Regions from separate parts of the Rahnella sp. PD4 genome, predicted to be linked through region 1. Evidence: predicted binding sites of a transcription regulator. Region 1 holds the regulator's gene; each other region holds the start of a gene.
The links. The regulator CRP, encoded in region 1, controls carbon source genes, mostly activating them, when cyclic AMP is high. The targets are predictions, from matches to a motif close to ATGTGANNNNNNTCACAT.
Positions count from the first base shown of each region.

Region 2: a site for CRP is predicted at 1,031-1,048, ahead of serC (3-phosphoserine/phosphohydroxythreonine transaminase). Genes of this name have one in related genera too.
Region 3: a site for CRP is predicted at 1,282-1,299, ahead of ACOZIO_RS15290 (PTS mannitol transporter subunit IICBA). Genes of this name have one in related genera too.

Region 1 covers NZ_JBLZQF010000005.1:15,916-18,190, forward strand. Annotated here, with positions in the region: gene ACOZIO_RS14130 (OsmC family protein) at 1-58, opposite strand, end outside; gene crp (cAMP-activated global transcriptional regulator CRP) at 421-1,053, shown strand; gene ACOZIO_RS14140 (YccS/YhfK family putative transporter) at 1,115-2,275, shown strand, end outside.
Region 2 covers NZ_JBLZQF010000002.1:310,625-312,899, forward strand. Annotated here, with positions in the region: gene serC (3-phosphoserine/phosphohydroxythreonine transaminase) at 1-919, opposite strand, end outside; gene ycaO (30S ribosomal protein S12 methylthiotransferase accessory factor YcaO) at 1,418-2,275, shown strand, end outside.
Region 3 covers NZ_JBLZQF010000005.1:281,677-283,951, reverse strand. Annotated here, with positions in the region: gene ACOZIO_RS15295 (DsbA family protein) at 151-945, shown strand; gene ACOZIO_RS15290 (PTS mannitol transporter subunit IICBA) at 1,472-2,275, shown strand, end outside.

The sequences.
Region 1 (2,275 bases):
CCGACGCTGACTCACCTAAAAAGGTCAGCCCTTCAACCCATTTGACACGTGCGTGCATGAACTATTCTCCCGGTGAATAAACTTTTAGAAATCTGCTCTCAGAGTACCCTTTAGACCAAAATCTGGCAACGTAACCCGATCGCCATCATGCTGAAGCGAGACAACAGAAGACAGCATCTCAAACCTGTGCTACAAACAAAGCCGAAACATACTTTCCAGTAAATTGCGGTGACGGTTTTTGCGGTTTAAGAACAGAACCCACGGTGTTAACAGCAATAAACAGGCTGTTGCACTCCGACATCCGCTTGCAGCATTTCTGGGGAGTTATATGCTGAAAGGGCGCTTTGGATTTGAAGTGCCATACAGGGAACTCTGAGCCCTGTGATTTTGGGCAGCGATAACAACAGAGGATAATAGCTAATGGTTCTCGGCAAGCCACAAACAGACCCGACTCTTGAATGGTTCCTGTCTCACTGTCATATACATAAGTATCCTTCTAAAAGTACGCTGATTCACCAGGGTGAAAAAGCCGAAACGCTTTACTACATCGTGAAAGGGTCAGTTGCTGTCCTGATTAAAGATGAAGAAGGCAAGGAAATGATACTGTCCTACCTTAACCAAGGTGACTTCATCGGTGAGCTGGGACTCTTCGAAGAAGGTCAGGAACGTAGTGCCTGGGTACGTGCTAAAACTGCCTGTGAAGTGGCTGAAATTTCGTATAAAAAGTTCCGCCAGCTGATTCAGGTTAACCCGGATATTCTGATGCGTCTCTCCGCGCAGATGGCCAACCGTCTGCAAGTGACGTCAGAGAAAGTCGGCAACCTTGCCTTCCTCGACGTAACCGGTCGTATCGCTCAAACGTTGCTCAACCTGGCTAAACAGCCTGATGCAATGACCCATCCGGACGGGATGCAAATCAAGATTACCCGTCAGGAAATTGGCCAAATCGTCGGTTGTTCACGTGAAACAGTCGGACGAATCCTCAAAATGCTGGAAGATCAGAGCCTGATCTCCGCACACGGGAAAACGATTGTCGTTTACGGCACACGTTAATCCCTCGAAAATTGGCGCGGCAGAATACTGTCGCGCCTTTTTTATGGGCTAAGCTTTACCCATGACGTTATGGCGAAAACTGTTTTACCATCCTGAAGTGAATTACGCGCTGCGCCAGACGCTGGTGTTGTGCCTGCCTGTTGGCATTTGCTGGCTGTTTGGCAACTTGCAAATGGGTCTGCTGTTTTCCCTCTGCCCGGCCTGCTGTAACATCGCCGGTCTGGATACCCCGCACAAACGCTTTTTCAAACGTCTGATCGTCGGCGGTTCACTGTTTGCCGTGAGCAGTATTCTGCTGCAACTGATGCTGGAAAACTGGCACGTTCCGCTGCCGCTGATCATGCTATCGCTGGCGTTATTGCTCGGCGTTACCGGTGAAATCAGCCCGTTACATGCGCGCCTGTTACCCGGCGCGCTGGTAGCCACTATTTTCACACTGAGTATGGTCGGCGTGCGCCCGATGTGGCAGGCACCGGTGCTGTTCGCAGCAGGCACAGCCTGGTACGGGGTGTTTAACTGGGTGTGGTTTCGTATTTCGCAAGAACAGCCTATGCGCGAAACGCTCAGCCAGCTTTATCTGCAACTCGCGGATTATTTCGAGGCCAAGTACAGTCTGCTGACGCAACATACCGATCCCGAGACGGCGTTGCCGCCATTACTTACCCGTCAGCAGCAGGTTATCGATCTGATTGCCCTGCTTTATCAGCAATTACACATGCTGCCACAACACGGACATCATCATCACCATAAGCGACTGTTTCAGCTTTTTCAGGTTGCTCTCGATTTGCAGGAGCACATTACCGTCAGCCTGCATCAGCCGGAGGAAGTACAGAAACTGGTTGAGGAAAGCCATGCAGAAGCGGTAATCCGCCGCAATGCGCAGGTGATTTCCACCCGTCTTCGGGTGATTGCCGGCGATATTCTTTATCACCGTTTATCTGAGCGCTTTACCATGGCCAATGAGCTGGCTGCGCTGGAGAAAATCGCCGCGCGTAATCCGGACAATCCGGTTGGCCAGTTTTGTTATTACCATTTCAGCCGCATTGCGCGCCTGCTGCGGACCCAGCGCCCGTTATACCGGCGCGATCTGATGAGCACCCAGCCACGGCTGCCCTCCTGGACTGCGCTAAAAAGCTATCTTTCTTTCAAATCCGTGGCCCTGCGTAATGCCGCGCGTCTGGGCATTATTTTAGCGATTGGCAGCAGCCTGGGGCTGTTCTTC
Region 2 (2,275 bases), on a different contig from region 1:
AGGCGTCCGCCATCTGGAAAGGAACGTTCATCCACGAACGGTTCGCATCGGCGACAGGGTTGCGATAGAAACCGGTATGGTCAATGGCGCCATACAACAGTTCGGCTTTTGCGCGGTTGCGTTTTTCCATCTCACGCAGGCCACCCTGTTCTTTCAACCATTTGAACACCATGCCTGACAAATACCACGCGAACGTTGGCGGAGTATTGAACATAGAATCGTTCTCAGCCAGAACGGTATAATCGAGGATAGAAGGCAATTCTGTGCGCGCTTTACCCAACAGATCTTCGCGGACGATAACCAGGGTCAGCCCCGCAGGACCGATATTTTTCTGCGCACCGGCATAAATTACCCCAAAGCGGCTGACATCAATCGGGCGGGAGAGGATGCAGGATGAATAATCGGCTACCACGATTTTGTCACCAAAATCAGGCATTTCATCGATAGCGATACCATCAATGGTTTCATTCGGACAGTAATGAACGTAGGCAGAATCTGCACTCAGTTTCCATTCGCTCATTGGCAAAATGCCACGTTTGCCATCGATCGTGGCGTTAACGTCAATCACGTTAGGCGTGCAATATTTTTGCGCTTCTTTGACTGCGCTGTGTGCCCAGTAACCACCGTCGATATAGTCAGCGGAGGATTTATCGCCCAAAAGGTTCATAGGTACTGCGGCAAATTGCGCACGTGCGCCACCATGACAGAACAGCACTTTATAGTTCGAGGGAATATTCAGCAGGTCACGGATATCCTTTTCGGATTCTTCAGCCACCTGGATAAATTCTTTGCTGCGGTGACTGATTTCCATCACCGAGGTACCCAGTCCGTGCCAGTTACAAAGTTCCTGTTCTGCACGACGCAACACTTCAGCCGGGATCATTGCCGGGCCTGCACTAAAATTATAAACCTGAGTCATTTCCCCTCACCACTTCTCTGAGACAGCCACATAGTAATCATTAATTTAACGGTTTTATCATCCGGGACAAGCAGTCTGCAACGGTTATTGATCATGAACTGATAAACAGCGATGAGAAGTTGGTCACAAGGTTCATTCCTCCCTGGAAAGCTGATTTTACAGGATTATCTGTTCACACCCGCACCGTGCTCAGCGCCCTCACCCAGGTGATATTCTGGCACCTTGAATAAGCAGCTTTTACACCGACTTTGAAGGATTTAATCAGGCTACACCGATGACAGGCATCGTGAGCATAAGCGTCCTCTAACCATTATACCTGCCGACCTCCCCGGTCCTACATCTTCATGCTGTCTGAAGCAGAGATCCGCCAGTGGTTACCAGATTCGCCGATAAGCTAAGCGCGTTACAACGCGATTACATTCTTAACACGAATACATGGAGCTCATGCGCAAAACCCCGTATCATTGCGCGTTTTTAGCACGCTCAAAAGTGAACTCAATGACCCAAACTTTTATTCCTGGTAAAGACGCGGCGCTGGAAGACTCCATTTCCCGCTTCCAACAAAAACTCACCGATCTTGGCTTTAATATCGAAGAAGCTTCGTGGCTGAATCCGGTTCCCCACGTCTGGTCAGTGCACATTCGCGATCGCGACTGTCCGCTGTGTTTCACCAACGGTAAAGGTGCCAGCAAGAAAGCCGCACTGGCTTCTGCTTTGGGTGAATACTTTGAGCGTCTGTCGACTAACTATTTCTTCGCGGATTTCTATCTGGGCAAAGAAATCGCTAAGGGTGATTTCGTTCATTATCCGAACGAGAAGTGGTTCCCGCTTCCGGAAGACGACAGCCTGCCGGTGGGTATTCTGGATGAGCGCCTGCATGCATTTTATGATGCCGATAAAGAACTGGTGGCCAGTGATCTGATCGACCTGCAATCCGGCAATCCTGACCGTGGTATTTGTGCCCTGCCGTTTACCCGTCAGTCAGATCTGCAAACTGTTTATATTCCAATGAATATCATCGGTAATCTCTACGTTTCCAACGGCATGTCAGCAGGCAACACTGCCAATGAAGCTCGGGTACAGGGGCTGTCAGAAGTCTTCGAGCGTTATGTGAAAAACCGTATTATTGCTGAATCAATTAGTCTGCCTGAAATCCCTTCGGAGGTTCTGGCGCGCTATCCTGGTGTGGTTGAAGCCATCGCAAAACTGGAAGAAGAAGGTTTCCCTATCCTTTCTTATGACGCCTCGCTGGGCGGCAACTATCCGGTCATTTGTGTGGTTCTGTTCAATCCGGCTAACGGCACCTGTTTCGCCTCCTTTGGCGCACACCCTGATTTTGGCGTAGCACTGGAACGT
Region 3 (2,275 bases), 270 kb from region 1:
CGTCATCTTGTACGTGGCTTTTTTATTGCCCCGGACCCTGCCCATAGATTTATAAAAAATGACAATTTTTAGCCTGCAAATCCGGCTGAATTCCTCTACTTTTGAAGGCAACTGTCCGATTTTCCCCGTATTTCACTTTAAGGATTTTTGATGAAACGTCAGACGATGACTCTGTTGGCTTCTCTGGTGCTGGCGCCGACGCTGGCTTTTGCTGCCGACAGCGCAACCGCAGATTTCACCCCGGCGCAGCAGGAAGCCATTGGTAAAATTGCGGCGGATTACATGTTGCAGCACCCGGAAATTCTGGTGCAGGTCAGCCAGAAATTGCAGGCACAGCAGGCTGATCAGCAACAACAGCAAACCCTGAGCGCCGTGCTTGAAAACGCCAAAACGCTGGTAAACGACCCGGCGACCCCAAGCTATGGTCCGAAAGATGCCAAAGTCGCGTTCGTAGAATTCTTCGATTATCAGTGCCTGTATTGTAGCCACATGGCGCCGGTGGTTGAGCAGACCGTGAAAGCGAACCCGAACGTGCGCTTCGTCTTCAAAGAATGGCCAATCTTCGGTGATCGCTGGAAAGCCTCCATCACGGCTGCGGAAACCGGTATGGCCATCTGGAAAGAAAAAGGCAGCCAGGCGTATTTCGATTATCACAACAGCATTTACCGCACGGGTCATGATGAAGGTAAGCTTACAGATGCTGATATCGCCGGTGCAGTGAAAGCTGCCAAAGCGACAGCGCCAACCGATGCACAGCGCAAAGCCACACACGAAGCGATCGCCGCTAACGATGAGCTGGCACGTACGCTGGGCTTCAGCGGCACCCCGGGTTTCGTGGTGATGCCAACCAGCGGTGCAACTGCTGAAAACACCAGTGTGCTGCCTGGTGCCGTTTCTGCCGAAGAACTGCAGGCCGCCATTGTGAAGGCGCAGGGCGGGAAGTAATTTTCTCTGTAAAACACGATTTCATCACGGCGGGCTGTCTGACAGTTCGCCGTTTTGTTTTTCCGCCCCCGCCTGTAATTTTCTTTCAGCATTTCCTCTGTAAACTCAGTTTTCCTTTCCTAAGACACGTCTGAATTTTTTTTAAGCGAAATACACAAGTCCGCCCAAAAATACTTTGTGATGAATATCACGTTTTAATGATAAAGACTCGTTAACAAAAAGTGACTTAAGTCACATTATTAGAGGTGATGCGCTTAAATAATCACCAGTGTAGCTCGGTTACAGGCTGTTTTTGTGATCGAAGTCACCAAAATACAGGGGGTAAGGGTCCCGTATGTGTGATCTGCGTCACGAGCTGTGGGGTGGCTACGCGAGGCCTATAATCACATGGTAGAGTCCGCCTCGCAGACAGCAATTCGACGGACGGATTTTTAAAGCAGTGGCACAAAAACCGAAATAACCGTCACCGATAATTAACTGATATCACGCGCTCTATTGTCAGCGCGTATCAATAGGGGTGCGTTTTATGTTTTCACCAGACGTTAAGATCAAAGTTCAAAACTTTGGTCGCTTCCTGAGTAACATGGTAATGCCCAACATCGGCGCATTTATCGCCTGGGGTATCATTACTGCTCTGTTCATTCCTACCGGCTGGATCCCTAATGAAACATTAGCGAAACTGGTTGGCCCGATGATCACGTATCTTCTGCCATTGCTCATCGGTTTTACCGGTGGTCGTCTGGTTGGTGGTGATCGTGGTGGTGTGGTCGGCGCAATCACCGTAATGGGGGTTATCGTTGGTGCGGATATGCCAATGTTCCTCGGCGCAATGATTGCAGGCCCGTTAGGCGGCTGGTGCATCAAGCGTTTTGACCGCTGGGTTGACGGTAAAATCAAAAGCGGCTTCGAGATGCTGGTTAACAACTTCTCGGCCGGTATTATTGGTATGCTGCTGGCAATCCTGGCTTTCCTGGCCATCGGCCCGCTGGTTGAAGCCCTGTCTAAATTGCTGGCTGCAGGCGTGCATATCATGGTTATCCATAACCTGTTGCCGCTCGCCTCTATCTTTGTTGAACCGGCGAAAATCCTGTTCCTCAATAACGCCATCAACCACGGTATCTTCTCTCCGCTGGGTATCCAGCAGGCGACTGAAACCGGTAAATCTATCTTCTTCCTGATCGAAGCGAACCCAGGTCCGGGTATGGGCGTCCTGATGGCGTACATGTTCTTCGGTCGTGGCAGCGCTAAGCAATCTGCGGGCGGTGCGGCAATCATCCACTTCCTGGGTGGTATCCACGAAATTTATTTCCCATACGTTCTGATGAACCCA